4 regions of the Bacillus pumilus genome follow, and region 1 is predicted to be linked to each of the others. Evidence: riboswitches for the same ligand, from Rfam matches in the RefSeq annotation. Region 1 holds a riboswitch; each other region holds the start of a gene.
What was found. Region 1 has a riboswitch for thiamine pyrophosphate ahead of tenA (thiaminase II). Riboswitches for the same ligand answer to the same signal wherever they lie in the genome.
Positions count from the first base shown of each region.

Region 1 (8,124 bases):
CAAAGCCAAGCATTCTGAGAGCGATGGTGAGTCCATTTCTTAAACTCTCCTCTGTCATATGGAACCATGCCCATTTCCAAACAGTATGATCCCCCTTGCCAAAGGCCGCCATCATCCAAAACACGAGAATAAAAAAAAGCAGATAAGGGACAAGTCTTGTGAAAAGATACTTCAAATTCCATCCGCCTAAAACAAGTCCAATACCAAGTGCAAACAGCCAGATGATGAAGGTTGTTTTAGGATCAGATATCGCCATGAGACAACACATCGCAAGTAGATGAGTGAGTAATTTGATGACTGGATTCACAGTGGAAAGAAAGGAATGATTACTTTGCAATCGTCAGCACGTCCTTTCTTTCAGCCACATAGCGATAATGCAACGGGGTTCTCAGCTGATAAGCATTGACAAGTTCCCGATTTGAAAACAAATCATAAGGCGTGCCATCATACACATGCTTTTCTTGATGAAAAAGAAGCACTTGATCGGCACACTCATCGACAAGGTCCATATCATGTGTGACCATTAAAATAGTGGTGCCTTGGCGTTGACGATCTTTCAAGCGCCTGATTAATTCCTTCGCTGTTCTTTCATCCTGCCCGAAAGTCGGCTCGTCTAACAATAGGACATCCTGATCAAAAAGGAGCATTGTAGCCACACTCAATCTTCTTTTTTGACCTAGGCTTAAAGTGAAAGGATGAGCTTTTGCATGCTTTTCTAAACCGAACTCTTTCAATAGCTGAACTGTTTTTTCTTGCACAACGGATTCTTGCCAATTACGCTGCCTTCCACCAAATGCAATTTCATCGAACACTGTATCTTGTATGAATTGAAGCTCCGGATTTTGAAACACAAAGCCTGCCTTTTCATATAGTTCTCGGTCTGACCACTTTTTAAGGAGTGTCTCTTTTAAAAAAATGTGGCCTTTTTTCGTTGGCTCTAAACGAACCAAATGTTTAAGACATGTGCTTTTTCCGCTTCCATTTTCCCCAATGATCGCCACCCATTCCCCTGCTTTGATATCAAGCTGAAGATCACTCATAATCCTCTTTTTCCCGTAGCTTAATTGAAGATCTTCTGAACGAATGATGGTCTCCCGCTTAGTCGACGGCACTTTTTCATTCTGCTTCTTTCTTGCTTCAAAGGTTTGCATAAGCTTGTGACTCATTGGATGAAATGGATCTTGAAGGATCGTAGACCATTTCTCGGGAAATAATTTCGGCCTCCAAATTCCTGCCTCTTTCATTTCTTTTTCATATGTCGTCAATACATCTTTTGGAGACCCATCTGCTAAGATGCTGCCTTGATCGTCTAATAAAATCACCCGGTCCATCCATTCAATGACCCCATCTAGCACATGCTCTACAAAAATCATGGTTTGTCGCTGATCAGCTGCAAGCTGCTGTAGAAGCTGAAATATCTCCATTCTTCCTGCTGGATCAAGCTGTGCGGTCGGTTCATCAAAGAACAGCACATCTGGCTCTAACGCTAGTAAACAAGCAAGCGCCAATCGCTGCTTCATGCCGCCAGATAATGTGTGGATGTCTGTATTGGGATCGACATCAAGTTGGACTTTTTGCATGAGCTGCTGAATGATGCCAGCCATCTCGTCACGAGGGACAGAACGGTTCTCTAAGCTAAAGGCAATTTCTTCATTGACGCGATGCATACAAAACTGGGAATCAGGGTCCTGAAACATGACGCCTGTATGTCTTTGCAATATCACTTCGCCCTGCATGTCCGCTTCTAAATGTTCTGGAATGATGCCAGCCAGAACGGAGATGAGCGTGGATTTACCGCTGCCGCTTGGTCCTAAAATAAGCACCTTTTCACCTTTTTGAATGGAAAGAGAGATTTGATGCAACACGGGCTGAGGCTGTTCATAAAAACGGACAGTGAGATTATTGCACGCGAGAAATGAATCCATGCTGTTCACCTTTGTTTCGTTTTTCTTTCATGATGGCATATTGATTCAATACACCGGTTTTAGATAATGCGTCCACCACTACTTTTGCTAAACATCCGCCCAGTATCATTCCGCTGATGATTTGAGTCATCAGTGTGATGAGTAAAACTTGAGGCGTGTAATAACCAAAGCCATTCGCAACGAGGCTGTAAGTCATTGCTCCAACAGCTGCAAAGGCACCTGACAGCATCAGTGTCCACATGCGATATCGTTTATAACCAAAAAGAGCAAAAGCAATTTCTGCCCCAAGCCCTTGGCATACACCAATCAGCAGGGCTGCAAGACCGAAGTGGCTGCCTGTTAGTAATTCCACTGCGGCAGCGGCTGTTTCTGCAATCAGGGCAGCTCCCGGCTTTTGGATGATATACGCGACGATTGGACTGGCAATCACCCAAATGCCAAACATGATGTTGCCTCCTGCTGGGCCAACAAGTGCTGTAATGGGTAAGTAAAGTGTGGACCACCCTAAATAGATGACACCACATGCTACGGATAAAATGACAGCAAGGACAACTTCCTTCATCTTCCATGTCATGATGAATGCACCTCCAATGGAACTGGCCAATCTTCCACCGTAAACGCCATATCCCAAAACTTGTACTCAAGCTGACAGCTTAGGATAAAGTGCTGTTTCATTTTTTCCTTTTCCTTCTCACTTGCTGCTTCCGCCAGCTGATCGAGCCGCTTGCAAAGCTCTACTGTAATAGAGTCGGTTAACCCTCCATAAAATGTGATCCACTCATAAAAAGGATGTGATGGGTCAGGCTGCACATCTGTGAGCATTCGTTTCCCAATTTCCCAATATGTCCAAGGGCATGGAAGCAGGACAGCGATGATTTCTCCAAGCGTGCCTTCCTTGGCAACTTGCAGCATATAATGAATATAGTGATGAGCACTCGGAGCAAGCGGGGCACCTTGGAGCTCATCATATGATACACCTGCCACTCGGCAAAGATTTTGATGAGGGTGTGTCTCACTATCTAGTACAAACGCAATCTGCTGATGGAAAAAGGCAATATCTCCTTTGTCTGTACATCTGCTAAGAGCCGCTGCATAAATTTTAATAAAAGCATGTAAATATTCTGCATCTTGTTTGACGTAATGAATGATCTGTTCCTTTTCCAGCTTTCCTGCTGCCAGCCCTCTGACAAACGGATGCTGATAAATGGCTTCAAATAATGGTTCTGTTTCTTCTCTTAATTGCGCTGAAAACGTCATAAAAAAAGCCTCCTCTTCTTCAGTTGAATAAATGAAAAAGCCACCCCAAATGGAGCGGCCTTCTTATCGATTCAATAATGAATAAGACGAGGTCCAGCTCCACTTCCCTCCGCTAGTACAAACTAGATCAGGTTCAAAGGGTCCAAGATTTTCTCTTGTCTCAGTCATACATGACTCCCCTAGTGGACTTTTGTCATTTAATTATCTTTACTCTACACATGTAGAGATTTGCTGTCAACCGCCTTTCTTAATTCAACGTTCTGATCGTAGGCAGCTTTTCGATCCCTGCAGCATAGTAAAAATTAAGGACACTGAAGAAATCAATTGGTTTTCCCGTTTTCAAATCAACAGCTAAAATATGATCGCCGTAATTTGTCATATCATCAATATCTAAACGCCTTGGCGTTGTCTTTCCAAGTGTATCAACAAAGCTACTATGGTAGTATTGTCCGCTAGCAAACGATGATTCATGATACATAAATAACGTCTCCACATCTAAGTAGACGAGAATGACCTCAGATGAACTCGCATAAGGAGAAGAGTACGATACTGGTGCCGAAATTCTTTTCACTTTCACACTTTCAACAGAATGGGTTCTCTGATCATATTTTCCGTCATAGGAGAAATAAAATACACGCTCCCATTTATAATCGGCGGTCTTAGATTGTTTGTTATACACTTTTGTACCATTAGCGAAAACATCCCCATTCGCATACTCAGCTACAAAGTATTGCAAGGTTGAGGAGAGGGAAACAGCCCCAGTGAAATTGGGTGGGTTTTTTGCATTCACTTGTAACGTGTAAGAGTCTCCGAAATTTCCACCGCTTGTGATACCGAATGCGTAGTCACCTGCTGGTAAATTGGTCAAACCAAGGAGACTGCCTGCTGGCTGAATCAAGTCCGTCGGATAAGCTTGTCCAGTTTCATAATCAACAACAAATAATTGTACGAAATAATCGGGATTTGAAGAGGTAATTCGGCTGATGAGTGCCTGAGGTGAAGTCGTACTTAACAACCATAAATCGACTGGGTCATCCTCTGATAAGACAACCGATTGGTTGATGGCTAGTCCATCAATGGAGCGAACGGAAGATGTACGCATCTTACCATCTTTAGCGGCTTTTCGTTTGATACTGATTCCATTTTTCTTATCTACTTTAAAAGATTTTTTTAGCTGCTTCTTTTGGATAGCGGTTCCTTCATCCTGTTTCAAAAACGAGTCTTGCACTTGCTGAATGGCTTTTTCCGTCAGTGGTGACAATTTCCCATCTGATTTCGGTGCTTCTTCTGCTTTTAATACTGGTGAAAATAAACCTGTTGTGACGAGTAGAATGGATAATAAAGCTACAGTGATTTTTCCATATAATGCTCTCACAGGAACATCCCCTTTTTCCTCAATTGGGTTTTTTACCCTGTGAATATTTTACCATTATTTCATTCATTGTTATGGTCTTTTTTAGGAAATCTTTATGACAAAAAACCAGCCGTATTTGCTACGACTGGTTTTTTGATCACTTTATGAAATGGTTTTAACAAACAGGCGTGCTGTTTCTGCACTAGAACCTGGGTTTTGTCCAGTAATGATTTGTCCGTCAACTACAGCGTATGGTGCAAAGGCATCTCCTTTTTCAAACGCTGCCCCTTGCTCACGAAGTTTTGTTTCCAATAAAAATGGAACTTTTGATGTCAGCTGAACAGCTTCCTCTTCTTCGTTTGTGAAGCCTGTGATTTTTTTACCTTCGATAAATGATTTGCCATCTTGATCCTTCACATCAATGAATGCTGAAACGCCGTGACAAACAGCTCCGACTGCACCATTTTTGTTTGAAATAGCTAAGATTGCATCGGCTACCAGTTGATTAGACGCAAAATCGATCATTGGGCCGTGTCCTCCCGCAAAGAAAATGCCATCATAATCAGCTGGGTTCACATCTGTAAGCGCCTTTGTGTCTTGAAGTAATTCATATACATCTTCATATTGCGCTGGAACACCTTCTGGAATTGAATTTTTATCAATAGGGACAGTTCCACCTTGAATAGAGACAATTTGAACGTCTAGTTCATTTTCTTTAAAAATATGAAATGGCTCTGCCAACTCTTCTAGCCATAAGCCTGTTGGATGTCCGTTCATTTCTGAACTGCTTGTCGATACTAATAACACTTTCTTACTCATCTTGATCATCCTTTCGATTTATCATGTTTTCATTTTACATTTTGCACAATTAAATATCAAACAATTGAACTTCGTTGCAACTCTTTATGGTATACCCGATTTTCTAAAAAATATGGCATGTCATCAAATCTAATCAATATGTCACATTCTATTGGTAGGGAATTTCATGTAAAATTGTCATTGAGTGATATCATATGAGGGTAAGATGGATAGACCTCACGGATGTGAGGGGACTTTTAAAGGAGTGGAAAAGAGATGAAAACCTATTCGATTGTGATGATCATCATCACGCTCTGTATCATATTGGCCGTCTTTTTGATGAACTTAACAGGGGTCATGTATGGGAAAATTATTTTGGCTGTTGCCGTTGCACTATGTCTGACATCTATTATTCGTCTAATGGGTCTTCGAAAAAGATAAAAGCCGCCCTTTACTCGGGCGACTTTATTTACGGTTAAATTGCCAGGATAAGCGCAATTAATGCAAGAAGCGCTGGTACTCCTTGCTTGACGATGATTGATTTATTAGAGGTCACACCGCCAAATACCGCAGCGATGATCACGCAAAGAATGAAAAATAGCTGAATCATATATCCAACAGTATTCGATCCGAGAATGAGCCCCCAAATCAGTCCTGCAGCTAAAAACCCGTTATAAAGCCCTTGATTGGCAAACATCACTTTTACATTTGGATCCTTTTGCAAGTGTTCTGGCAGCTTAAAGGATCTCTTTGCCATCTTTGATTCCATAAAAAACATTTCTAACAACATAATGACAAGGTGTTCTAATGCGACAATTCCTACTAGTATTATTGCTAAAATATTCAATTTAGTTAATTCCTTTCTGATAGACGATCACGAATCTCTATTTTATCCGTGTATAAATCAAAGTCTTGTATTAATTCAAGCGCTTCAGTAAAGCGGCTTTGTGGAATGTCTTTCATTTTTCTCACACCAAACTCCTTTTTAATAAAAGCCATGATGGTATTGATATGAAGCTTACCGTGACCATCATACTCGAAATGGCTGCAAAAAGTCTGCATCGTCCCTCTTATCACCTTTAATTGCTTAGCAGTGACACAACTCATTGGTAACGCTCATCCTTTCCTTAGTTTTAACAGCTAAAAAGAACCATGTATGAAAGAAAAACCTTCCAATCTCTATTATATAATGATTTCATTCGGATATCAAAATAAAAAAGAACAGACATTCGACCAAAAAGCCGTCCTTTTCATCAAAAACAGTTTATTACCATATCAAAAAGCCGGATTCAATGGTAGAATCCGGCTTTCTGTTTAGTTACTTTTAGAAATTAATACCTTTCCAACAGAACGATCCTTACTTTGTCCAACAACTTTAAAGGATAGACCGTATGTTGGGACATCACGCCCTGCATCTGGATTATTTGGATTCACATAATTCTTTTTATCACTAAATGTACGAGTCGGGCGAATATAGCGATCTACCAACGTTAAGCCAGTTGTCGCTGTATAATCAATATCGAGCTTCGTACTTGGATTCAAAGAAAATGCTGCATCATGTACTTGGAAACCTGTGGCTGCAATGGAGCCGTCACTCCACTTCAATACTTGCTGATCCGCATCTACTACCCCAAGGAAACCGTTCCCTGGGTGTTTTCCTACCCAGTTATCACTGTAGGATTGATCGACATACCACACGACCAAACCGTTATTATAGCTCATGAGGCTTGCCCCGCGTTTGATATGCTTTAACCCTTTATCGACGTCAGCATATGAGCGCCACTCTAGTAAATAGTATTGTGCTGCATATTGTTTTCCATTCGATTTCGAGAATCCGTTAAAGGTGAAAGTAGACGTGCCCTCAGCATCATCTGACCATACTTTCGTTTCATCTGCAGTGATGTTTAAATCATCTACAAATAAGCCTGGCAGTGAATAACCTGCATCGGTTGTATAGCGGAATTGCAGGTCAATTTTCTTCCCTGCATAAGCAGAAAGATCAAAGGCTGCATCTACCCATCCGTCTGATTTTCCGTCAATTCCATTGCCTTCGTTCGCTCCAGCTTCATTTCGATCGTTCGTGATGTTACCAGCAATGCTCTTCCACTGATCAGTTCCTGTTTCACGAACTTCTACATACGCATAATCATAATCTTCTTCGATATCGTACCATGCTTTAAATGTCAGCTCTGCTTTGCTCCCTTTCGACAAATCGATACCAGTTGTCGTCATGGTCGCATTTAAATTGTCACCCGTTCCGCTGAAGTACGCATTTTGTCCTTGAGCAGGTTTTGTGACCTCAATCTCTTTATCTGGTAAGTCTACCCGAACCGCATCATGGTTCGTTCCTTTTGTTGCTGCTTCATCAATCAGCACTGTTTTGCTTTTCTTTAATGTTTTACCATCGATGGTTTGTCCAGTAAGCCAGTTACCGCCATGCAAGTTTTGAAGCATTTCTTTCGCATATGGACTAAAGCCTGTTGGTTCCGTTCCAGGGACTTTACCTGCCCAGCTTCCGCTTGACATGATCGACCAGTAGGAAACGGGCTCGCCTCCTCCTGTGTACTGTGTATCGTACTCATCAGGAAGACCAAGATCATGTCCGAATTCATGTGTGAATACGCCTGCCGCGCCATCTTCAGGCTCAATGGTGTAATCTAACGCGCCTAATTTTCCGCCTTGTCCGACTTCAGATTCAGTGTTTGGAATTTCAAATACATCACCAAGTGACCAGCGGTGCGACCAAATTGCATTAGAGCCAAGCTGTCCGCCGCCAGCTTCTTCACCTAC
Region 1 covers NZ_LT906438.1:3,676,818-3,684,941, forward strand. Annotated here, with positions in the region: gene CKW02_RS19230 (energy-coupling factor transporter transmembrane component T family protein) at 1-337, opposite strand, end outside; gene CKW02_RS19235 (ABC transporter ATP-binding protein) at 327-1,925, opposite strand; gene CKW02_RS19240 (ECF transporter S component) at 1,900-2,499, opposite strand; gene tenA (thiaminase II) at 2,496-3,182, opposite strand; TPP riboswitch at 3,270-3,373, opposite strand; gene CKW02_RS19250 (hypothetical protein) at 3,430-4,557, opposite strand; gene CKW02_RS19255 (type 1 glutamine amidotransferase domain-containing protein) at 4,699-5,355, opposite strand; gene CKW02_RS20380 (hypothetical protein) at 5,611-5,775, shown strand; gene CKW02_RS19260 (DUF1304 domain-containing protein) at 5,810-6,181, opposite strand; gene CKW02_RS19265 (ORF6C domain-containing protein) at 6,187-6,441, opposite strand; gene CKW02_RS19270 (immune inhibitor A domain-containing protein) at 6,649-8,124, opposite strand, start outside.

Region 2 (8,124 bases), 1.2 Mb from region 1:
GTGCCAAAGATCGAGCAGCCAGCTTTTCCACAAGTCGATGTGAATTATTATCAGACCAATCTGTACCAGCCATTCACGCCTCCTCCCAAAAAAGAACATCATGAGAAAAAAGATCATGTTCATGAAAAGAAAGATCATGTTCATGACAAAAAGGATCATAAAGATCATGTTCATTATGAGAATAAGGAGCATAAAGACAACAAGGACCATTTCCATCATGAGAATAAGGAGCATAAAGACAACAAGGACCATTTCCATCATGAAAATAAAGGTCATTTAAAAGATGAAGTGGCAAAGGGGTATGATCCGTTTATTCATATTCCGCATCAAAAGGAGGAGGGAAAAGATATGGAGCACAGCAATTACCCAAACCTTCCTAATTTCCCGCAAATGCCGAATGTAGGAGGCGCAGCGGTAGGGGGAATGGCTGAGAATAAGGAACATCATCACCATCACCAGCATCATGACGCATATGATCCTTATTATGGTCATGGTCATTACATGCCGGCAATGTATCCATATCCGCAGCAAATGGTGCCAGCATCGCCAATTTTACCAGGGTCAGGTCTTTGCTATCCTGTCCAGCCATATTATCACCATCACATGATGCCATATCCATACCCAGCGCAGCCGTATTATCCTGCGTATCAAGCGCCAGCTTATTACGGAGAACATTATGAACATCATGCAAACGATGGGCATCACTGGCACCACCATATGCATCCAAATGCCAATGCCAACGCCAATGTCAATGCGAACGTGAATCAAGGCTTTTATCCAAATGTTTCAAATGAAGCTTATGGCAAGGAAGACTGCGGATGTGATGATGGCATGAAGCAGCATCAGCCATGGCCAGGACATTACCCGAATCCTGTACCTTATGGCCAAATGGGGGCTTATCCAGCTCAGCCTTATATGCAGCCATATCCAGGTCAATCTGTTTTTGCAAGACCAGAGGAAGACGAAGAAGAGTAATAACAGAAGGAGCGATCTCAATCGTTCCTTTCAGCGTGTAGACAAACCCTCGCATTCTTTGTCAGGGCTGTGCTCCGGTGCTCACGAATGTCAAATTCGCTCCGCTCCTGTGCTCACCCTTCCTAGACTGCAAAGGTTTTCTATCACGCTGAAAAGAAGAAAAAGGGCTAAAATAAAGATCATTTTAGCAAACTGGAGGGAACGATCTCAATCGTTCCTTTTTTTGTTTATAACTGACAGCTTGATTTTTCCCCAAACTGTACATGCTAAAACAGAGCCTGTTTCGCGCTCATGAGATTGAATTTGTACAGGGGGTTTTTCGTTTGAGACAAAAATGGCAAAAAACGATCGCATTAGTGCTTCTTCCTATTGGGTTAACGGCATGTGGTACAAATGACAATGCAGGTGTAGATACACGTCATAATCAATCAGGTCAGCCAGTCGGATATCATTCGAATAACCGTGCGGATGACAATAACCAAGATCATCAAGGGCCAGTTTCTGAACTCATGGAGGGAATGAACGGTGGGAATACAACGAATGTTGATTATCGCACCCGCCCTCAAGCAGATGATCGAACGCCTCTCGCAGGTGGTGATGGACGCTACAGTCATGGAGATATGAACTATCATAACCAAATGTCGTTCTCTGGCTACGATAAACAAGAGAATGTGCAGCGTTCAAGAAAAATTGCCAATCGCGTCAATAAAATGAACCACGTTGCAGACTCACAGGTGATGGTAACAGATGAAAATGTGTATATTGCCATTAAATCAGATGGACGTCTGACGTCAGAGGGCGTATCACAAGTGGAAGAAGCAGCGACTCGTTATGCGGATGGAAGAGCTGTCCAAGTCATTAAAGACGAGGGAGCTTTCACACGCTTTAGAGATATGAGAAGAACACAATTTGAAACAGGTCAAACAGGCATGACTCGATAAGTTGAAGCATAAAAAAGGCTAAAGTTCCTCAAGAACTTTAGCCTTTTCTTAAAAATAAACCTTAATGCCTATATAGAATTCGTAAAAGAAATAACAGCCAAATCCAAGTAATAAAATACCAGCAATAATGGATGTCCATTTGATCATCGTTCGATTCATCACTTTTCTTGTTAAGGATACAAGGGTGAGAAGACCGATGTCATGAAGAAGAATCCCTGCCAAAATACCGCCTGATGCCAGTATAAATTCAGATGAATCTGTTTTTGTATATGCATCTGCCAGTACAGCTCCAAATACAGAAACCCAGAACACAAGGTTTCCAGGAGACACCGCGACAAGCAAGCCGTTTCTGTACGTTTTTGCGAAAGATTTATTGACTTTTTCGCCAGCTAAATGGATGTCTTGATCCGCATGTTTAATGGAATCGTATGCGAGCATCATTAAGAAGATAGCTCCGATCAGCCAGAGCGGGATTTGGACAAATGGCAGTGATAAAAACTGAGCAAATCCAGCATACAAAGCCAAGATTAGTAAGAGATCAATGGTCATGCCGCCTGCTCCTACAGTTAAACCATGAAAGAAGCCGTTTTTTAATCCTTGTTTAGTCATTTCAACCGTGATCGCTCCAACTGGTAGAGCGATTGAGAATCCTATGACGATAAATGTGAGAAATGTTTGCAATCGACTAGAACTTCCTTTAAAAAAGTCTGTATAAAAATTCTCCGTTTAGATTAATTATACATAATAGGAGAAAAGGATCAATGATTATTTCAGATTTTATCTAAATGTTTGAGGAGGATGATGTATATAAAGGTGTATATCAAGCTGGCTTTATCTCTTTTGTAGTGAAAAGGAACTATTTTCCTAAAACTCCTTTTTTTCATGGCATCTCTATGCTACACTGTTGTGGAAATGAATAAATGTGACTAGGGGTGCCCGCGGCTGGGCTGAGAGAGAAGTGTATGCTTCTTAACCCTTTGGACCTGATCTGGCTCGTACCAGCGTGGGGAAGTTGAAGATGATACATGTGTCTTATAAATGAGATTCATGTTTATTTCTAACGACGAAACCAGGTTCTGTTCATAGAGCCTGGTTTTTTTGCTGGTGCTGATTCCGTCCTGTCCTGTGACAAGAAGAGAAGGAGAGAACAGCAAATGAAAGAAAAGAAAAATACCCTAACAACTCAATCGTTATTATCAAGCTTTGATGGCAGCCGAAAGGTGTATGAGAAAGGGTCAAGACCTGACATTTTAGTGCCAAAAAGAGAGATTGCCCTCTCACAAACGGTGACGCAGGCAGGAAACATTCAAAATGAACCGATTCGTGTGTACGATACGAGTGGACCTTACACCGATGAGCGTGCCCATATCGATGTTACAAAGGGGCTTCATCGTCTGAGAGCGGCATGGATCGAAGAAAGAGGGGATACAGAAAGCTATGAAGGACGTCATGTAAAACCTGAAGATAACGGATATCGCTCCAAAGAGAAATCGTCACATCAGCATGTTCTTACTGATTTTCATCATGAGCCGCTTCGCGCAAAACAAGGTGCCTGTGTGACGCAAATGCATTATGCAAAAAAAGGTATTGTAACGCCTGAAATGGAGTTCATCGCGTTAAGAGAAGAGCTAAGCCCTGAGTTCGTGAGAGAGGAAGTAGCCAGCGGAAGAGCGGTCATTCCAGCGAATATTAACCATCCTGAAAGTGAACCGATGATTATCGGAAGGAATTTTCATGTCAAAATCAATGCGAACATTGGTAATTCAGCTGTGACATCATCCATTGATGAAGAGGTAGAAAAGATGACATGGGCCATCAGATGGGGTGCAGACACTATGATGGATCTGTCTACAGGAAAGGACATTCATACAACGAGAGAATGGATCATACGCAATTGCCCAGTCCCAGTAGGCACCGTTCCCATTTATCAGGCGCTTGAAAAAGTGAATGGCGTGGCAGAAGATTTGACGTGGGAAGTGTACAGAGACACGTTAATTGAACAAGCAGAGCAAGGAGTAGACTACTTCACGATTCATGCGGGCGTGCGATTAAGGTATATTCCGCTGACAGTCGATCGGGTGACCGGAATTGTTTCAAGAGGCGGTGCCATTATGGCAAGATGGTGTCTTGCCCATCATCAAGAAAATTTCCTTTATACCCACTTCGAAGACATTTGTGAGATTATGAAAACGTATGATATTGCTTTTTCACTTGGAGACGGACTCAGACCAGGCTCGATTGCTGATGCCAATGATGAAGCGCAGTTTGCAGAGCTGGAAACGTTAGGTGAATTGACAGAGATCGCTTGGAAACATGATGTACAGGTGATGATTGAAGGGCCTGGACATGTTCCGATGGATAAAATCAAAGAGAATGTAGACAAACAAATGGAGATTTGCAAAGAGGCACCATTTTATACATTAGGACCTCTTACAACAGATATTGCTCCGGGATATGATCATATTACATCTGCTATCGGCGCAGCTATGATCGGCTGGTATGGGACAGCGATGCTATGCTATGTGACGCCAAAAGAGCATTTAGGTCTGCCGAACAAAGAAGATGTAAGAGAAGGTGTGATTGCCTATAAAATTGCTGCACATGCTGCTGATCTAGCAAAAGGACATCCTGCTGCTCAAAAGCGCGATGATGCTTTATCGAAAGCAAGGTTTGAATTTAGATGGCGGGACCAATTCAACCTGTCACTTGACCCAGAAAGAGCGATGGCGTTCCATGATGAAACATTGCCTGCTGAAGGCGCTAAGACTGCCCATTTTTGCTCGATGTGCGGACCGAAGTTTTGCAGCATGAAAATTTCCCATGATATTCGCAATCAATCAGAAGAAGTGAAAAAAGAGATGGAGAAGAAGGCGAAGGAGTTTATCAGCCAAGGAAGTCAAATATATTCATCCTAAAAAAGAACCTCGCACGCATGTTGTGCGGGGTTTTATCAGATCGCGGATAAGGCTTTTCTTAAGAGGTGGAAAAATGCCTTTAATGCAACCCCTATCATGTCCAGACTCGGAATGAGGGCATCTGTTAAATGAAACACGACTGTTTGTCTTTCTGGGGATGTTCGTTTCTTTTTCCGTTTCATAAAGAAAACCTCCTTTTAAATAATATACTTCTTTGCAAAGAAGAGGGATAGAGATATTGTTTGAATTTAAACAAAATTTAAACTTCTTGTGTTTGAAAGGAAAGAAGGAGGGGAAACGAGTTGAGTAGAGAATGAATGAAAAGAGCCGATCTATTTGGCCAGCTAACAAGAGAGAGTGGAAGGTGATCTTATGATGAAAGTATTTAAGGTAACATTTCATATGAACAATGGGGAAGTGCTTGATTTCGAGCTAAAACGTCCAGCTACCTATGATGTGTATAAGAAAATTGAAGAAGCCAATCATTGGTTTAAGCTGAATAATGAAATCATTAACTTATTAAATGTGAATAGCATCCATGTTGAAACAGATTGACACAGAAAAGCCGCTCAGTGAGAGCGGCTTTCAGATTGTTGACAAAGGGCTAAAATGATCTTTATTTTAGCCCTTTGTCTTCTTTTCAGCGTGATAGAAAACCTTTGAAGTCTAGGAAGGACGAGCACTGGCGCGGAGCGAATTTGACATTCGTGAGCACCAGCGCGCAGGACTGACAAAGAATGCGAGGGTTTGTCTACACGCTGAAAGCCGCTCAGTGAGAGCGGCTTTCATTATGCAGAGAAATCATTCCGATTATTAAGCTGGCCGCGAGACAGCCAGTTCTTTTTATACAAATAAGCAATCACTTCAAGCCAAAGACGCGGTGCTTTTTTCGGGAAAAAAGGTTTTTGATAATAAGCATAAGCGGCTTTTAAGTCATCCCACTGATGGCAAGCTTTTGTTTGTGTGAAACGGGCAACATCGATGACCCTGACCTGTCCTTCCTTTGTTAAGATCAGATTCCTCAGATGGATATCAGAAGGATTCAATCCTTTCTCGCGTGCTTCTTCTAGCGCATCATCGACTTGCGCAATCATTTGTTTTTTAATAGGAATCCCCTTTGTGAGGCATTCATAGAATGTATATCCTTTAATATATTCCATTAAAATATACTGATCCCCAGATTCATAAATCTCAGGGTAGTAAGACGAACCAGAGAGCTTTTCATAAATAGCGGCTTCTTTGCGGGCAATATGCTGATAAGAAGGGAAAAAGACTTTTAGCGCCATTTTCTTGCCGTCTTTTTTGTATGAAAAGACATAGGCACTTCTTCCTTTGCCGCACAGCTCAAGCTCTGCCGGTTTAAAGGCAAGCTTATGAAGACGTTTATCCTCATGATACTGAATCGATTCGGCTAATCTTTTGACTTCTGACATTGACTTCACCTTCTTTGGTTTCAGTTTATGCGGCTGAAAAACGAATGATGAAAAAACCGAGCATTCGATAAAGCAATGGATTGTATAAAACATACCATTTACGAATGAAGGATACAACGAAAGACTCTTCCCATATATTCATGTCATTGATTTGGTTAATGTTTAGAAAAATGGGTCAAACTACATATGTCATGCATCGATCTCATGTTCTAAAGAGGTGTAAATAGTGAAAGTGAAGATGAAATGTTTCGTTACAGGACTTATCATGACAAGTGTGCTTTTTTTCGCTACGGATATGGAAGGAAAAGAACACTTGCAAAAGCAGTCAAACTCGATCACCGTGCAGCTAGAAAAAGTCTATCTAGACGGAGATGTGAGTATTGAAAGACACCGGGCATCATTAGAAGACAAAGACACATTCTGGTCGCAGTATAAAGGCTGGACGCTAGTAGAGCAGAAAGAGGATTTTGCGCTTTTTAGAAAGCAAATTGATGATATCTCTCCATTAAGTAAAGCAAATGGATATATCGGATTATCAGAGGACGGTGTGATTTCTACGTTTCATGGAAGGCCTGACGGCTGGGCGGAGCCCATTCATCTCTTTTTTCAAATTGATACGTCCCGTTTAGAAAGTCATGTGGAGGAGCAGCTTGAGCAAGGCATTCCTTTTCGAACAAAGGATGAATTTGAGCATGTGCTTGAAGTCATGAAGCCTTACCGAAATGAAATATCGTTTTAAAGCGTATAACAGCTTGCTGGTGTGAAGGCCGCAAGCTGTTTTTCGTAGTGTCATCGTAAAAATGCATTGAGCGAACGTATGTTAACTTTTATTGCGGTTTTCTTCTCGATTTATGTTACAATGAAGAACAGTCAAAGAGGTGAAAACGGTGATAGAGTTTGTAAAAGGGACCATTGATTATGTGTGCCCGCAATATGTTGTCATAGAAAACGGCGGAGTGGGATATCAAGTCTATAGCCCAAACCCGTTTATCTATCAAATCAATAAACATGAAACGATTTATACGTATCATTACATAAAGGAAGACGCTTTTTCGTTATATGGATTTCAAACACGAGAAGAAAAAGCGCTGTTCACAAAACTGTTAAATGTCACAGGGATTGGGCCGAAGGGGGCTCTAGCGATTCTTGCTTCAGGTGATCCAGGCGCTGTCATTTCAGCGATAGAACGTGAAGATGAAGCGTTCCTGATTAAGTTCCCTGGTGTTGGCAAAAAGACAGCTCGCCAAATCATTCTCGATCTAAAAGGAAAGCTAGCTGATGTTGTGCCTGAAATGATTGGCAATCTATTTAATCACGAGGACCATATTCAGGTCGAAACGCAGCAAACGGCATTAGACGAAGCGTTTGAAGCCTTAAGTGTTCTCGGATACGGTGATCGCGAAATTAAAAAGGTTCTTCCATTATTAAAAGAAGAAAAGAATCTCACAACCGATCAATATGTGAAAAAAGCTTTACAAAAAATGTTGAAATAGGGTGATGTCTCATGGATGAACGGCTCGTCTCAACTGAAGCAGACAACCATGAATCAGCCATTGAGCAAAGTCTGCGGCCTCAGACACTTAGCCAATATATCGGTCAGCAAAAAGTAAAGGATAACCTCAGCGTGTTTATTGAAGCTGCCCGTATGAGGCAGGAAACACTCGATCATGTCCTTTTATACGGACCGCCCGGACTCGGGAAAACAACGCTCGCGTCGATTATTGCCAATGAAATGAATGTTCAGCTGCGTACAACATCTGGACCAGCGATTGAACGTCCTGGTGATTTGGCGGCGATTTTAACGTCTCTTGAGCCAGGTGATGTGTTGTTTATAGATGAAATTCATCGCTTGCAGCGCTC
Region 2 covers NZ_LT906438.1:2,460,057-2,468,180, reverse strand. Annotated here, with positions in the region: gene safA (SafA/ExsA family spore coat assembly protein) at 1-975, shown strand, start outside; gene CKW02_RS12705 (YhcN/YlaJ family sporulation lipoprotein) at 1,299-1,916, shown strand; gene CKW02_RS12700 (LysE family transporter) at 1,965-2,597, opposite strand; TPP riboswitch at 2,835-2,943, shown strand; gene thiC (phosphomethylpyrimidine synthase ThiC) at 3,071-4,831, shown strand; gene CKW02_RS20320 (hypothetical protein) at 4,867-5,013, opposite strand; gene CKW02_RS12690 (hypothetical protein) at 5,204-5,386, shown strand; gene CKW02_RS12685 (hypothetical protein) at 5,620-6,264, opposite strand; gene CKW02_RS12680 (intercompartmental signaling factor BofC) at 6,503-7,003, shown strand; gene ruvA (Holliday junction branch migration protein RuvA) at 7,152-7,757, shown strand; gene ruvB (Holliday junction branch migration DNA helicase RuvB) at 7,769-8,124, shown strand, end outside.
Region 2: linked by a shared signal. The riboswitch ahead of thiC (phosphomethylpyrimidine synthase ThiC) and the one ahead of tenA (thiaminase II) in region 1 are both predicted to bind thiamine pyrophosphate.

Region 3 (8,124 bases), 910 kb from region 1:
TAAACCAAATAAGCAGAGGAACACAATCGTTCCAACAAGAACGAGGTCGACTCTTTTGAGATGAGATAGAAGGAATGCCATCATCTTCAATTCCAGTTGTCTCCAAACATATAGGATGATGACCTGATATTGACACTAAACACGAGGCCAATGGCGATCATGTTCGTCAATAGCGCACTGCCTCCATAGCTTATAAAAGGAAGCGCGAGTCCTGTCACAGGCATTAAACCGATTGTCATCCCTACGTTTTGGAAAACTTGAAACACGATCAGCCCAACGACTCCTGCACATATGTACAAACCATAAAGCGTATTAGCATGCATAGCCACATGAATGATTCGGTAAATCATCATTAAGTACAAACACATCAAAAGGGAGGCGCCGATAAAACCAAACTCCTCACCAATGACGGCAAATATAAAATCCGTATGCGCTTCAGGGATATTGCCACCTTGTACTTGATGCCCCTGTGTAAAACCGCTACCTAATAATTGACCTGATCCAATGCCGAGCATCGATTGTTTCAGCTGATACCCGTATGTTGAATCAAATTCATCGGGGGAGAGCCAGCCATAAATGCGATCAAGCTGATGTGGCTTAATGATTTTTGTGAAATGCTCAAAGTGTTCGTTGTGTAAGTAGACCAAAAATGAAAGAAGTGCAATAAAAGAAGCCATTAATGCGGCCATCATCTTGCTAGAAATTCCTGACACAAGCATCAGTGTAAAGGCGATAGATAATATCACGAGCGCTGTCCCTAAATCAGGCTGAATTAAGATGAGGAAAAAAGGGACAACGGTCCAGCAAACGACTTTACTTGTAGGAATGATACTTTCTTTAAACGAAAATCGCTGATGCTTGTATTGGTTCAAGACAGCCGCTAGTAGCAGGATCACAAAAATTTTCATGAACTCTGATGGCTGAATTTTGATTGAACCGAAGCTGATCCATCTTTGGGATCCGTTTTGACTCGTTCCGAAAAAGTGCACAAGAATAATGAGAAAAATACCACCTGTAAATAACCGAAAAGATAAACGCTCAAGAAGTTCATAATCAAAGTATGCAGCAGCGGCCATAAGACCGAAACCGACGATATACCAGAAAATTTGTCTTTTGACGAAATAAAACATATCCTGCGATTCATACTGTCCTGATCCGCTATATACAGCTATTAGGCTGATGACAAATAAACAAATCACAGTGAGTAAAAGTACGAAGTCAATGCTGTACTGTTTTTTCATAGCGTCTTGTCCTGCTACCTATTTGTCAGCTGGTCTATGACGATTTTCACAGCCGCAGCATCATCAATATAGCCGATCGGAAAAATAAAATCTGGTATTAAGTCAACAGGCATAATGAAATAAAGGAGTGCGCTCCCCATCATCATTAATTCTCGAGAAGTACCTCGTCCGGTCATAAATAAGCTGTACATGTCTTTCAAATGCTGAAGGAATGGCCCGGCGCCGTTTACCGATTCCATCTTTTTCTCAAACTTTGCCGAGATCGTTTCTTTTCCCTCGTTTGTTTGGCTATAGGTCTCATATTCGTTTAGCTTTTGTTTCAATTTGGTCTGACTAAATGTACCGTCGTAGACCTCCTCATCTTTCAGTGTTTTTTCGATCTCTACGACCGTTTGTATGAACGTATCACTATGTACCTTTTCGTTTTTGATTGGAAACCCTGAAGCAGCTAATAGTTGATCTAATGATAGGTTCAGAGAATCTGAAAGCCGCTGCAGATGATTCAAAGTTGGTTTTCTTTTTCCATTCATGATTCGAGACAGTGTCGCTTTATCAATTTCTGTGTATGTGCTGAGCTCTCTTAAAGATAAAGAACGTTGTTGCAATCTTTCCTTTAAGAGAGACCCAAGCTCAGTTGTTTTAGAATCCATTTTACACCATCCTTTGTATGATGTATCAACTCTTCTATAGAAGAAGTCGTACCCAATATAAAGGTGTGTTGACAAAATGTCAACGAATATCCTTTATTGATTGAATTTTAGGAAATAGGAATTTATCATAATAAAGATAGGATGAAAACAGTGAGAAGGAGTGGCGCGGATGAAGGTGAGACATGCTGTACAAAAAGATATTCCTAAAATTGCCGAAATACATGTGAAGAGCTGGCAGACGACTTATCAAGGCATTATTAATCAGGATTATTTGGATGGTTTAAATATAGAAGATCGAGAAGAGAGCTGGAGAAGAAGGTCACTTGAAGGGACGTTTGTCGCAGAAGATGACGAGGGGGTATTTGGTTTTGCTTCTTTTGGAAAACAACGTGATGAGCGCTATCCAACATATGATGGAGAACTTTATGCGATCTATTTATTGCAAGAGAAACAGAAATCAGGAGCAGGTATCGCTTTAATTACAGAAGGAGTGAGCTATTTAATAGAGAAAGGGTATCAGAATATCATGCTGTGGGTATTTGAACAAAATTCGGCAAAGCATTTTTATCAAAAGCTTCAACCTCATTTTGTCGTTACCAGCCAGTTCGAGCTGGCTGGCGAGAAGCATGATGAAATAGGGTATGGGTGGGAGCTGCCTGTATTAAATGACCATCTACACCGAATTAAATCGTCAGCTTCCAATAATAATGAGAGAAAAAAGTGAAAAGCATAGCTAAAAGCATATAAGAGATAAGAGGAGAAGCTTCTACTTTTCCTTTTATTCCTGCTATCTTTAAAGCTTCATAGAAACCTGCCAAAAAATAAGCAAGACTGAGAATATAACAGCACAGCATAATGGAGTAAGGGTTCATTGGCGTACCTCCAACATGAAATCTTCTACTATTAATAGATTCCATAGAGCGGCAATTTATGCATAAAAAAATAACCAGCTGAAATCAGCCAGTTATTTTTTGTGAGGAAAAACCAAACGAGATGCACTTGGTATGAGTATGCAAAGAACGATACTGCAAATAATAAATGAAGGAACCATATATGTGCTGTTATAAATTAAAGAGTAAACCCAACCCGGTGTTCCTTTTGGTGCATACTGAGAAAAGAAAACAACACCAGAAATAAAGAACGTCAACAGTCTAAAGAAACTTGCAACAAATACGGATAAGGTAATATAGATGAATTGCTGCTTTCGCTTTTGGTCCTGAATGGTTTTTTTAATCAATCCAGAAAAGAGGCCGCTTAGGGAAATGACAACAGATGCGACGAAATAATCGAGAAATCCTTGAACTGGTGTAGCGATAATAGGGCCATTCATCAGTTGAAGGCCTGCAATAAGCACACCAATGATAAACCCGGTTGATATTCCCCATCTAATAGACATAAGAATGACGGGTATCATAATCAGCGCAAGAGATCCGCCGTTCGGCATTCTTAAAAAGAGACCTGATAAGTAATCTAATACTAGTGCAAGTGAAGTCATAATTGCGATTTCCATCAGTCGTACCAATTGATTTGATTGCTGCATAAAAAAATCTCCCTTTTCATGAATTGAGCAAGGAGAGACCGTGTAAGGATGAGTATGTTATTCATAGAAAAACATATCGAGTTGAATACACCACATGTATTCAATTGAATCCACATTCCTACTTCAGTATTAACTGACAGGTTCAAAGGGTCAGAACAACGAGTGTTCACTCTCAGCACAAAGCTCCCCCTGCGGTTATTTAGTTTTCTTCTATTATAAATATACTAAAGACCTTCAGGATCAACAATAGAGAATTCCTGTGACAATTAATTTTTGTATGATTATATAGGAAGAGATAAGAAAAAATAAATTATTTAGAAAAAATACTTGTTTCCTTTCTCAAAAGGTGTTATATTTGTATTCGCCGCTAAAACAGCGCGGTTATTAAATAACATAAAGAAAAAAGTTGTTGACTTTATCTTGATAGAATGTTATATTAATAAAGTCGCCTCTGAGAGACGGCGAAGATGATCTTTGAAAACTAAACAAGACAAAACGTACCTGTTAATTCGAGTTTTTATAAAAAAATCCTATGAAACATCATAGGTAGTCAGTCAAACGCTGACGAGGCAGGAAATGATCACATGCTAAGTTCGCTACATCGTGTAGCAACGCATGTGTGATATGCATCCTGCATACCTCGGAGAGTTTGATCCTGGCTCAGGACGAACGCTGGCGGCGTGCCTAATACATGCAAGTCGAGCGGACAGAAGGGAGCTTGCTCCCGGATGTTAGCGGCGGACGGGTGAGTAACACGTGGGTAACCTGCCTGTAAGACTGGGATAACTCCGGGAAACCGGAGCTAATACCGGATAGTTCCTTGAACCGCATGGTTCAAGGATGAAAGACGGTTTCGGCTGTCACTTACAGATGGACCCGCGGCGCATTAGCTAGTTGGTGGGGTAATGGCTCACCAAGGCGACGATGCGTAGCCGACCTGAGAGGGTGATCGGCCACACTGGGACTGAGACACGGCCCAGACTCCTACGGGAGGCAGCAGTAGGGAATCTTCCGCAATGGACGAAAGTCTGACGGAGCAACGCCGCGTGAGTGATGAAGGTTTTCGGATCGTAAAGCTCTGTTGTTAGGGAAGAACAAGTGCGAGAGTAACTGCTCGCACCTTGACGGTACCTAACCAGAAAGCCACGGCTAACTACGTGCCAGCAGCCGCGGTAATACGTAGGTGGCAAGCGTTGTCCGGAATTATTGGGCGTAAAGGGCTCGCAGGCGGTTTCTTAAGTCTGATGTGAAAGCCCCCGGCTCAACCGGGGAGGGTCATTGGAAACTGGGAAACTTGAGTGCAGAAGAGGAGAGTGGAATTCCACGTGTAGCGGTGAAATGCGTAGAGATGTGGAGGAACACCAGTGGCGAAGGCGACTCTCTGGTCTGTAACTGACGCTGAGGAGCGAAAGCGTGGGGAGCGAACAGGATTAGATACCCTGGTAGTCCACGCCGTAAACGATGAGTGCTAAGTGTTAGGGGGTTTCCGCCCCTTAGTGCTGCAGCTAACGCATTAAGCACTCCGCCTGGGGAGTACGGTCGCAAGACTGAAACTCAAAGGAATTGACGGGGGCCCGCACAAGCGGTGGAGCATGTGGTTTAATTCGAAGCAACGCGAAGAACCTTACCAGGTCTTGACATCCTCTGACAACCCTAGAGATAGGGCTTTCCCTTCGGGGACAGAGTGACAGGTGGTGCATGGTTGTCGTCAGCTCGTGTCGTGAGATGTTGGGTTAAGTCCCGCAACGAGCGCAACCCTTGATCTTAGTTGCCAGCATTTAGTTGGGCACTCTAAGGTGACTGCCGGTGACAAACCGGAGGAAGGTGGGGATGACGTCAAATCATCATGCCCCTTATGACCTGGGCTACACACGTGCTACAATGGACAGAACAAAGGGCTGCGAGACCGCAAGGTTTAGCCAATCCCATAAATCTGTTCTCAGTTCGGATCGCAGTCTGCAACTCGACTGCGTGAAGCTGGAATCGCTAGTAATCGCGGATCAGCATGCCGCGGTGAATACGTTCCCGGGCCTTGTACACACCGCCCGTCACACCACGAGAGTTTGCAACACCCGAAGTCGGTGAGGTAACCTTTATGGAGCCAGCCGCCGAAGGTGGGGCAGATGATTGGGGTGAAGTCGTAACAAGGTAGCCGTATCGGAAGGTGCGGCTGGATCACCTCCTTTCTAAGGATATATGGAGCAGTGTGCGTTTTCGTCTTGTTTAGTTTTGAAGGATCATTCCTTCAAGACATGTCTCTAGCGAGACAGGATTGTTCTTTGAAAACTAGATAACAATAAGTAATACATTCACATTGAATGCAATGCAAAGTTCATCACACATAGTGATTCTTTCTAAAGTAAGAAATGGTTAAGTTAGAAAGGGCGCACGGTGGATGCCTTGGCACTAGGAGCCGATGAAGGACGGGACGAACACCGATATGCTTCGGGGAGCTGTAAGCAAGCTTTGATCCGGAGATTTCCGAATGGGGAAACCCACTGCTCGTAATGGAGTAGTATCCATACTTGAATACATAGAGTATGAGAAGGCATACCCGGGGAACTGAAACATCTAAGTACCCGGAGGAAGAGAAAGCAAATGCGATTCCCTGAGTAGCGGCGAGCGAAACGGGAACAGCCCAAACCAAGAGGCTTGCCTCTTGGGGTTGTAGGACACTCTATACGGAGTTACAAAGGAACGATATAAGCGAAGAGGTCTGGAAAGGCCCGCCAAAGAAGGTAACAGCCCTGTAACTGAAATGTTGTTCTCTCCAGAGTGGATCCTGAGTACGGCGGAACACGTGAAATTCCGTCGGAATCCGGGAGGACCATCTCCCAAGGCTAAATACTCCCTAGTGACCGATAGTGAACCAGTACCGTGAGGGAAAGGTGAAAAGCACCCCGGAAGGGGAGTGAAATAGATCCTGAAACCGTGTGCCTACAAGTAGTCAGAGCCCGTTAAAGGGTGATGGCGTGCCTTTTGTAGAATGAACCGGCGAGTTACGATCCCGTGCAAGGTTAAGCAGAAGATGCGGAGCCGCAGCGAAAGCGAGTCTGAATAGGGCGCATGAGTACGTGGTCGTAGACCCGAAACCAGGTGATCTACCCATGTCCAGGGTGAAGTTCAGGTAACACTGAATGGAGGCCCGAACCCACGCACGTTGAAAAGTGCGGGGATGAGGTGTGGGTAGGGGTGAAATGCCAATCGAACCTGGAGATAGCTGGTTCTCTCCGAAATAGCTTTAGGGCTAGCCTCAAGGTAAGAGTCTCGGAGGTAGAGCACTGATTGGACTAGGGGCCCCTACCGGGTTACCGAATTCAGTCAAACTCCGAATGCCGATGACTTATCCTTGGGAGTCAGACTGCGAGTGATAAGATCCGTAGTCGAAAGGGAAACAGCCCAGACCGCCAGCTAAGGTCCCAAAGTATACGTTAAGTGGAAAAGGATGTGGAGTTGCTTAGACAACCAGGATGTTGGCTTAGAAGCAGCCACCATTTAAAGAGTGCGTAATAGCTCACTGGTCGAGTGACTCTGCGCCGAAAATGTACCGGGGCTAAACGTATCACCGAAGCTGCGGACTGTTCTTACGAACAGTGGTAGGAGAGCGTTCTAAGTGCTGTGAAGTCAGACCGGAAGGACTGGTGGAGCGCTTAGAAGTGAGAATGCCGGTATGAGTAGCGAAAGACGGGTGAGAATCCCGTCCACCGAATGCCTAAGGTTTCCTGAGGAAGGCTCGTCCGCTCAGGGTTAGTCGGGACCTAAGCCGAGGCCGAAAGGCGTAGGCGATGGACAACAGGTTGATATTCCTGTACCACCTCCTCACCATTTGAGCAATGGGGGGACGCAGGAGGATAGGGTAAGCGCGGTATTGGATATCCGCGTCCAAGCAGTTAGGCTGGGAAATAGGCAAATCCGTTTCCCGTGAAGGCTGAGCTGTGATGGCGAGCGAAATTTAGTAGCGAAGTTCCTGATTCCACACTGCCAAGAAAAGCCTCTAGCGAGGTGAGAGGTGCCCGTACCGCAAACCGACACAGGTAGGCGAGGAGAGAATCCTAAGGTGATCGAGAGAACTCTCGTTAAGGAACTCGGCAAAATGACCCCGTAACTTCGGGAGAAGGGGTGCTTCTTAGGGTGTTAAAGCCCCGAGAAGCCGCAGTGAATAGGCCCAGGCGACTGTTTAGCAAAAACACAGGTCTCTGCGAAGCCGTAAGGCGAAGTATAGGGGCTGACGCCTGCCCGGTGCTGGAAGGTTAAGAGGAGCGCTTAGCGTAAGCGAAGGTGCGAATTGAAGCCCCAGTAAACGGCGGCCGTAACTATAACGGTCCTAAGGTAGCGAAATTCCTTGTCGGGTAAGTTCCGACCCGCACGAAAGGCGCAACGATCTGGGCACTGTCTCAACGAGAGACTCGGTGAAATTATAGTACCTGTGAAGATGCAGGTTACCCGCGACAGGACGGAAAGACCCCGTGGAGCTTTACTGCAGCCTGATATTGAATGTTGGTACAGCTTGTACAGGATAGGTAGGAGCCTTGGAAACCGGAGCGCTAGCTTCGGTGGAGGCATCGGTGGGATACTACCCTGGCTGTATTGACCTTCTAACCCGCTGCCCTTATCGGGCAGGGAGACAGTGTCAGGTGGGCAGTTTGACTGGGGCGGTCGCCTCCTAAAATGTAACGGAGGCGCCCAAAGGTTC
Region 3 covers NZ_LT906438.1:2,770,168-2,778,291, reverse strand. Annotated here, with positions in the region: gene ftsW (putative lipid II flippase FtsW) at 1-81, opposite strand, end outside; gene rodA (rod shape-determining protein RodA) at 87-1,241, opposite strand; gene CKW02_RS14360 (DUF1232 domain-containing protein) at 1,256-1,891, opposite strand; gene CKW02_RS14355 (GNAT family N-acetyltransferase) at 2,061-2,615, shown strand; gene thiT (energy-coupled thiamine transporter ThiT) at 2,856-3,431, opposite strand; TPP riboswitch at 3,530-3,631, opposite strand; rRNA gene CKW02_RS14340 (16S ribosomal RNA) at 4,069-5,617, shown strand; rRNA gene CKW02_RS14335 (23S ribosomal RNA) at 5,800-8,124, shown strand, end outside.
Region 3: linked by a shared signal. The riboswitch ahead of thiT (energy-coupled thiamine transporter ThiT) and the one ahead of tenA (thiaminase II) in region 1 are both predicted to bind thiamine pyrophosphate.

Region 4 (8,124 bases), 1.4 Mb from region 1:
AACATTTTTCGATTTCTTCGTCACTTGTCACGTCACATGGAAGAATGATTGAATCATCGCGCTCAAGTGTGCTTGCAAGTTCTTTTACAGATTCAGCAAGACGATCTCCAACATAAGTAAAAATCAAACGAGCTCCAGCTTCGTGAAGTGAGCGGGCAATTCCCCAAGCGATGCTTCGTTTATTGGCAACACCCATTACCACGATATTACGGCCTTCTAAAGAAAAGTTCATATGTAATAAAGCCTCCTATTTTTTCAAGACATAGTATTAGTACCTGATCATAATATTATCACAGATCATGAGAGAATGACAATTTCCGCAGAAAGAAAGTTTCTTTTTCATCAAAAAACCGTCCTCGCAAATGAAGACGGTTCGATTCTCTCATCGTTTGAGCCGGTTTTGCTGATAAGCAAAATGGTTGGTAGGTCCGTGTCCAGCCCCAATATTCAAAGGGAACTTGATGGCTTCATGGACAAAGATTTCTGCTGTGTCAAAAGCCTCCCTCATGGAGGATCCTTTCGCAATTTCAGCTGTTAATGCCGCTGCAAACGTGCAGCCTGTGCCATGTGTATGCGGGGTATCAATGTGTTCGTTTGTGACTTCTATAAAGCCTTTTCCATCATACAATAGGTCTGTAATCTTCCCGCCAGATGGACCGTGACCGCCTTTGATCACGACATGTTTCGTACCAAGCTCATATAAACGCTCCGCTGCTAGATAGCGATCCTCTTTTGTCTGAATATGCATGCCTGTCAGTACTTCTGCTTCAGGGAGATTCGGCGTTACGGCATAGCTGACAGGCAGCAAGTGTGTTTTCAACGCTGAGACCGCATCTTCATTTAATAAAGAAGCGCCTCCTTTTGCGATCATCACTGGATCGACAATGAGCTTCATGTCATATTGAACCGTTTTATCAGCAACTATCCTGATCATGTCTGCGCTCCACAGCATTCCTGTTTTGACGGCATCTGGCAGTAAATCCTCTGCCACTGCATCAATTTGACTTTCTAACGCCTCGTTTGAAAGCGGATATACTCCGTGAACACCTAGTGTGTTTTGTGCTGTAATCGCTGTGATCGCAGACATTCCGAACACACCGAGCTCCTGAAAGGTTTTTAAATCAGCTTGAATGCCTGCTCCGCCGCCAGAATCAGAACCTGCAATTGTGAATGCTTTTTTGATCGTCATTTCATCACACCTCTCATTAGCCAATCCATTGATGATAAATGGTTCTTGCTTTTGCCATATCATTTGTGCCATGGACAAGAGCTCTGCCGTCTTTAAATAAGACAAGCTTATATTCATCCTTTTGACAGGAAAGCAAATACGGATTTTCAAGGACATCCATCCCTGCTTTCTTTAACCGAAGAGCCACTTCGTTTAATGGCGGCGGGGTTTCGGCTGCACTGCGGATTTGGACCGTATTGCGGCCGCATAGTACATCTGCTTTCGCTCTCTTGTCATAGGAGAGAAAAGGATATGTCTTCAGTCCGCAGCTTGGACATTGCTTCTTCTTTAAAGAGCTGGTTGATCGGATGTCAGACCGCTCATTGGTCCATAAATCAAAGGATCTTAAAATTGGCGTCACTTGATGACCTGTTAAACACTTCAGGGCATCTGCCACTTGATATGATGCGACCTGCTGCACAACTGGACTAATGATACCGGCTGTATCACATGTCATGCCTTGTGCGGGTAAATGTTCAAGCAGGCAGTGTAAACACGGTGTTTCCCCAGGAATGACAGTAAATTGAATACCATAGCTGGCAACGCAAGCTCCATAAAGGAATGGAATTTGATGTTTGACAGCAGCATCATTAGCGATCATTCTCACCTCAAAATTATCCGCTGCATCGACAATAATTGAAGCGCCGCTGACTAGTTCATCAATCTGTTCAGCGGTCACATCGACGACGATTCCTTTGACCTGCACGTCACTATTTATCTGTTTGAGTCTATTTTCAGCCGCCACGGCCTTTGGCAGCCGATCCTGCACATCTTGCTCTGTGTAAAGCAGCTGACGCTGAAGGTTACTCCATTCAATATAATCTCGATCCAAAATGGTGACAGATCCAACGCCAGCACGAACGAGCATTTCCGCACTAGCTGTTCCAAGCGCTCCTGCGCCAATAATGACGGCCTTTGAGTCATTTAACCGCTTTTGTCCCTCTGTGCCAATTGGCTGAAAGAGCTCTTGGCGTGAATAACGTGTGCTCAAAATGCCAGCATTCCTTCCTGCGGACTGCTTGCTGTCCCGTAGTTTTTCAAAGGAATACGTCCCGCCTCGAAGCCTAGCCTTCCTGATTCAATCGCCAGCTTCATGGCTTTTGCCATTTTCACAGGGTCCTTTGCACCTGACACAGCGGTGTTCAGTAATACAGCGTCAGCCCCTAGCTCCATCGCATAAGCCGCATCCTTTGGAGAGCCTACACCAGCATCAATAATCACCGGTACCTTTGCCTGCTCGATAATAAATGAGAGATTCAGAGGGTTTAGTAAGCCTTGCCCTGAACCAATCGGCGAAGCACCTGGCATGATGGCATGGACACCAAGCTCTTCTAATTTTCTTGCCAGTACCACATCATCAGATGTATATGGCAGCACGATAAATCCTTCTTCGAGTAGCATTTCGGATGCTTTTAACGTTTCGACTGGATCTGGCAGAAGAGACCTTGAGCAGCCAATGACTTCTACCTTGATCATGTCACACAGTCCAGAAGCCTTCGCTAATCGAGCAATACGAACTGCCTCTTCCGCTGTACTAGCACCAGCTGTATTCGGAAGCAGCGTATATTTTGATAAATCAAGCTGCTCCAAAAAGTTTGGCTGAGATGCTTCGAAAATGTTCATTCTTCTCACAGCAAAGGTTAATATTTCTGCTTCTGATACGTTCACGGCTTCTTTTTGAACTTCAAATGATGGATACTTCCCTGTACCAAGTAATAATCTAGATGTGAATGTTTTTCCGCCAATATGCAGCATGTTGTCATCCTCCTCCTACAAAGTGAACGATTTCGATCGTGTCATTAGGTTGAATTTTCACTTGTTGAAACGCTTCTTTATCAATAATTTCTTGGTTCTTTTCCACAATCACTACTCGATTTTCAAGCTGATAGTCTGATAGCAGGTCATAGATCGTTCCATTCTCTTGATCGAAATCAACGATTCTGCCATTCAATTGAATTTTCATACAAACAGTGCCTCCTTTCGGTCAATACGAAATGCGTGAAGCCATTCTTTTTTGACCGGTTCACCTAATATCAGGTCGCGAATGATCTTTCCAGTAATCGGAGCAAGTAAAATACCATTTCTGTAATGACCAGCAGCAAAAAGAATACGCCGATCTTCTGGATGTCTTCCGATGTAGGGATGCTGGTCGCTTGTCGCCGGACGAAGGCCAGCCCAGCACTGATCAATCGGCATCTCCTTGATCGAAGGCATCAGCTGTGACGCCTTTTGAATAACAGCTTCGATACCGCCAAGCGTTGGAACAGTTTGCCACTCGTTTGGCTTCATCGTTGCGCCAACGATCAGTTTGCCGCTATCTCGTTGAACGATGTAACAATGATCATGGTAAATGGTGTGTTGGAGTGCTGGACCATGATTCCATACAGACACACATTCCCCTTTTACTGGATAAAGAGAATGAGATAATCCAAGCTCTTCAAAAAAATGGCCAGACCATACACCACTTGCTACAGTTAGTTCATCACATGTGAATGTTCCCATCGTTGTTCTAATTGCTAACGCTTCTTTCTCCCGCTTCACTTCGATCACGGGTGTACACTCTTTCACTTCTGCCCCGTACCTGACCGCCGCCTGCCAAAATGCTCGGCATACCGCATAAGGTTCGACATGAACATCCTCTTTAATCAAACCTGCTCCTAGGATATTCTCTGCCATTTGAGGCATGCATTTTTTTACGCTGCCTGCGTCCATCCACTCAAATGAAGACAAATGCTGCATCCGGCAAAGTGCTTGTTTCTCCTCTTCGGTAAAGGCTACCTTCATGATACCGCCCGCTGATGTTCGAATATCAATGCCAGATTCATGCTGTAGATCGACTTTTAACTTTTCGTACAATGCCTGGCTTGCTCTGCCTACTTGAAAAAAAATATCCTCATGACCCTCTCCTTCAGCATGTGCACCAAGCATCCCAGCAGCCGCACTTGTCGTTTGCTTCCCTACCTCATTCGCCTCAAATAAGACGACCTGCTTTCCTGCTTTTGCAAGGTGATAGGCAATGGACATCCCTATGATTCCACCACCAATGATTGCCACATCATAATGCTTCTTCATAAGGATGCTCCTTTACTTGTTTAGAAAATGCTTGTGCCATCTTGCGCGGCTGATGATGAGTAAAAATTCCAGACATGACAGCAATCCCTTTCACATTCGCGTGTCTCAATTCTGGAATGCGGTCAGGTGTCACACCACCGATTGCCACGACTGGAATAGATAGTAGAGATGTCAGTTCTTTCACAAGCTGTACGCCTCTTGCCTGAAGTCCTGGTTTACAAGTGGTGTCATATACGTGCCCAAATATGACATACTCTGCTCCATTTTTCTCAGCTGCTTTCCCTTCTTCAATCGAATGAACAGAGACGCCCGCATGAAGATGAGGGAATTTTTGCCGCAGCTCTTTTGGCGAAAAGCTATGGCCCGGGAGATGTACCCGGTGAATATTGGTGAGCAGTGCAACGTCTACTCTGTCGTTGATGATGAGCTTCTCTTTCGGTACACCTTCTAAAAGGAGACCTTTCACGAGATCAACAAGCTCACTTGCTGTTTTAGACCGTTCCCGGATATGAATAAAATCCACTTCAGGTGCAATGTTTTTTATTTGTTTGATCAGCTCACCCGCAGGAAGCGAATCATTTGTCACTGCGTGGAGTTCCATTTGCACCAACCCCATCTAAGCATGCTGTTTGCCACATTTCTTTTTGATACGCCATCTCCCAGAAATGGTATTCGTAATAGCTTGAAATCACAAAATTTTCTTTCATATTGGCCCGTACATGTTCTGGTGCTTTTTCGGCTAGTTCATCAAAGCGGTTGACTTGTTCAAAGACAAGTTCCTTAAACCAATCCCCTCCATATGTCAAAATCCATTCCTGATAAATCGGATGGTCAGGTGTGGTTTGTTTCAGCTTTTCACCCACCTCATAATAAAGCCAGTAGCACGGCAATAACGCAGCTAATATCTCTTCGAATCGTCCGCTTTTCACAGATCGGTACATATGAGACGTATACGCATATGCAGTGGGAGAAGGCTTAAAGTTCTCGATGGCTTCATCTGAAATCTCTAAAAGCTCTGTAAACTTTCTATGCAGCGACAGCTCTGCTTCATACGTTCCCTGCGCATGATACGCCATTCTGCCCGTCGTATGTAAGTCCTCACTAATTGCCGCTCCATATGCTTGCACCTTTGCAAAATGAGTTAAATAATATGAATCTTGCATCACATAATACGTGAAACGATCGAGTGACAGCGTGCCATCGCCAATCCCTTTCACAAAGGGGTGTGTAAAGCTTCCATTCCACCATGGTGCTGCTGCTTCTTTACATTCAGTTGAAAATGTCATGTTTCTCTCCTCCTGTTTTTCCATATAAAAAAGCCACTTTCCGTATGGAAAGTGGCTTGGAATTTGTAAAAAGCATAATCAAAAACCGCACCACTTCCCTACGCAGGTATGAACCTGTTCAGGTAATGAGGGTCTAAAAGTCGATACTTTTATCTCAGCCCTTTTAAAGGACTCCCCTAGTGGATCAAATATATGATGTTGTACTTCTATCTTAATCAGGAATTGTTCATTGGTCAAGGGTTCATTCTCACTCTAATTGGGCTCTAAGTCCTGCTACATACTCACGAGAGCCCGACACAAGCACACGGTCACCACTTCTAAGCGTCGTATCTCCATGTGGTACTAAGCTGTCTATCCCTCTGAAAATACGGACAAAGACCAAATCGCCGGTAAACGGAAATTCCCTCAGCATGACATTGTGGTAGCGATGATTGTTCATTTGAATTTGATACAAGGAAGTATCCTCATTTGTTAATAATCGAATCGCATCCGGTGCTTCAATCAAGGCTCTTAGCACCGTTTTAGATGATAGGAAATTAGAAAACGTATCAATGCCCGCTTCCTTCAATGTTAGCTCTGCCTCAGCTTTGCTCACACTCGCAATGACTTGTTTTGCTCCTTCTTCCTTTGCAAATAAAGCAATTTCCTTATTTTTCGTCTCACTGCCTGTTGCGACGACGAGGACATCCTCCTGGCCAACGCCTGCCTTTCGCAGCGTCTCATCGTCGTACTCTTCAATTGATTCGACTTCAAAGATGGTGTCGGCGAGCATCGCTTCTTTATTTTCTTGAAAGACATGCAAAATTCGAATATCATATTCATCCTGATGTAAATCGAGTGTGACAGGTAAGGTCAGCTGATTTGCACCAATAAAGGTCACACGTTTTTTATGGCTCACAGCTTGTTCTTTTTTAAACAGTGCTTTAAACCAAACTGGCGTTAAAATACTCGTGAGTATCGCGACTAAAATTAGCGCGCCGGACATTTTATGATCAATGACTCCGAGCCGCTCCCCGATCGTCGCAGCTGCAATGACGAGTGATAATGTCGATGTTAATAAAAAGCCAGAGCCGATCACTTTTTTCATGTCATACCATTTTTTCAAATAAAGAATCGGGATGAGTTTACTAATCAGTAATGCAATAAATAGCAGCGGGATCATGATCATAATGTTTGGGTCCTTGAACAGTGCCCATATATTCAAATCCACTCCGACCATCACAAAGAAGATGGGGATCAAAAATCCGTAGCCAAATGAATCCAGCTGCTGGACAAGCTCTTTATTCGGCGAAAGAAGGGACACAAGTACGCCCGCTAAAAACGCCCCAAGAATATTTTCAGCACCGAGTGATTCAGATAAAGCAACTAAGACTATAATGAGAGTAAAGATCGCCCTTGTCCCAATTTGCACGGTCCCTTTTGACATGGACTGAAAAATTGACTTTGTCTTAAATACGCGGCCAAATAAATAAAGAAGGATGCCCGCAGCAAATAATAAGAGCAGAAGCCACATATTCCCTGTACCATCGCCATAAATGGAGGAAAATACAGCAAGTAAAATCATCGTCACCAAATCCGCAATGACAGCGACAAGCAAGATGATTTGACCGATATTCGTCTGCATCAATTTTTCCTCTTTTAAGGTGGGAACCACTACCCCTAATGAGATCGTCGATATAATGAGCGTCATTAAAAAGGCATTTTGGATAAACCCTGCAAGGACAAACGCATAGGACAGAATAAAAGAAATACTAAATACGCCAAGAAAAACAATAGTGGCTGCTTTAAACGTATTCGGTTCTTTTAGACCATTTGGTAGTTCTCGTGCTTTCTTCTTTGACTCGAAAGAAGAAAAATCTATTTCAAGTCCACTTAAAAACATCAGAAAAATAAAACCGAGCATGGATAACGTATCTAACCATGCATCATGTTCAACTACCAGTTGAAGACCGCTTTTTCCAATGATGAGCCCCATGATGATTTCAGCAACAACGACCGGAATGGTCAGCTTAAATCGGTGCAATAAAAGTGGGGTGAAAAAGGCGACAATAATAACGACAACGAGTGATGAAACAGATGTATGCTCCATTGGCTAAAGCCTCCTAACATTGATGTTTAATCTTTTAAGGTTTACGTTAAAGCATTGATTCTAACAATTGCCTAAATGAAAAGAAAGCCATTCGTTATATGTTCTAAAATTCAAACTTCTTTAACCCCGATGAATGGATGAGAAAAATCAGGAGGAAATCTTATGAAATTTGATATCATTGGTGATATCCACGGCTGCTACGAAGAGCTGCTTGCCCTCATACACAAACTAGGATACGAATTCAAACATGGATTACCCGTCCATCCTGATAAGAGAACGCTAGCACTTGTCGGTGATTTAACAGATCGAGGACCTCAGTCAGTAGATGTCATGCGATTTGTCATTCATGCCTACGCACACGGCGCGATCCGCTACGTACCTGGCAACCATTGCTTTAAGCTTTATCGCTATTTAAAAGGAAATCCGGTGAAATTACTTCATGGCATTGA
Region 4 covers NZ_LT906438.1:1,172,639-1,180,762, reverse strand. Annotated here, with positions in the region: gene fabI (enoyl-ACP reductase FabI) at 1-232, opposite strand, end outside; gene thiD (bifunctional hydroxymethylpyrimidine kinase/phosphomethylpyrimidine kinase) at 383-1,189, opposite strand; gene CKW02_RS05845 (thiazole biosynthesis adenylyltransferase ThiF) at 1,206-2,219, opposite strand; gene CKW02_RS05840 (thiazole synthase) at 2,216-2,983, opposite strand; gene thiS (sulfur carrier protein ThiS) at 2,988-3,191, opposite strand; gene thiO (glycine oxidase ThiO) at 3,188-4,300, opposite strand; gene tenI (thiazole tautomerase TenI) at 4,284-4,901, opposite strand; gene tenA (thiaminase II) at 4,876-5,586, opposite strand; TPP riboswitch at 5,665-5,774, opposite strand; gene CKW02_RS05815 (monovalent cation:proton antiporter family protein) at 5,834-7,675, opposite strand; gene prpE (bis(5'-nucleosyl)-tetraphosphatase PrpE) at 7,838-8,124, shown strand, end outside.
Region 4: linked by a shared signal. The riboswitch ahead of tenA (thiaminase II) and the one ahead of tenA (thiaminase II) in region 1 are both predicted to bind thiamine pyrophosphate.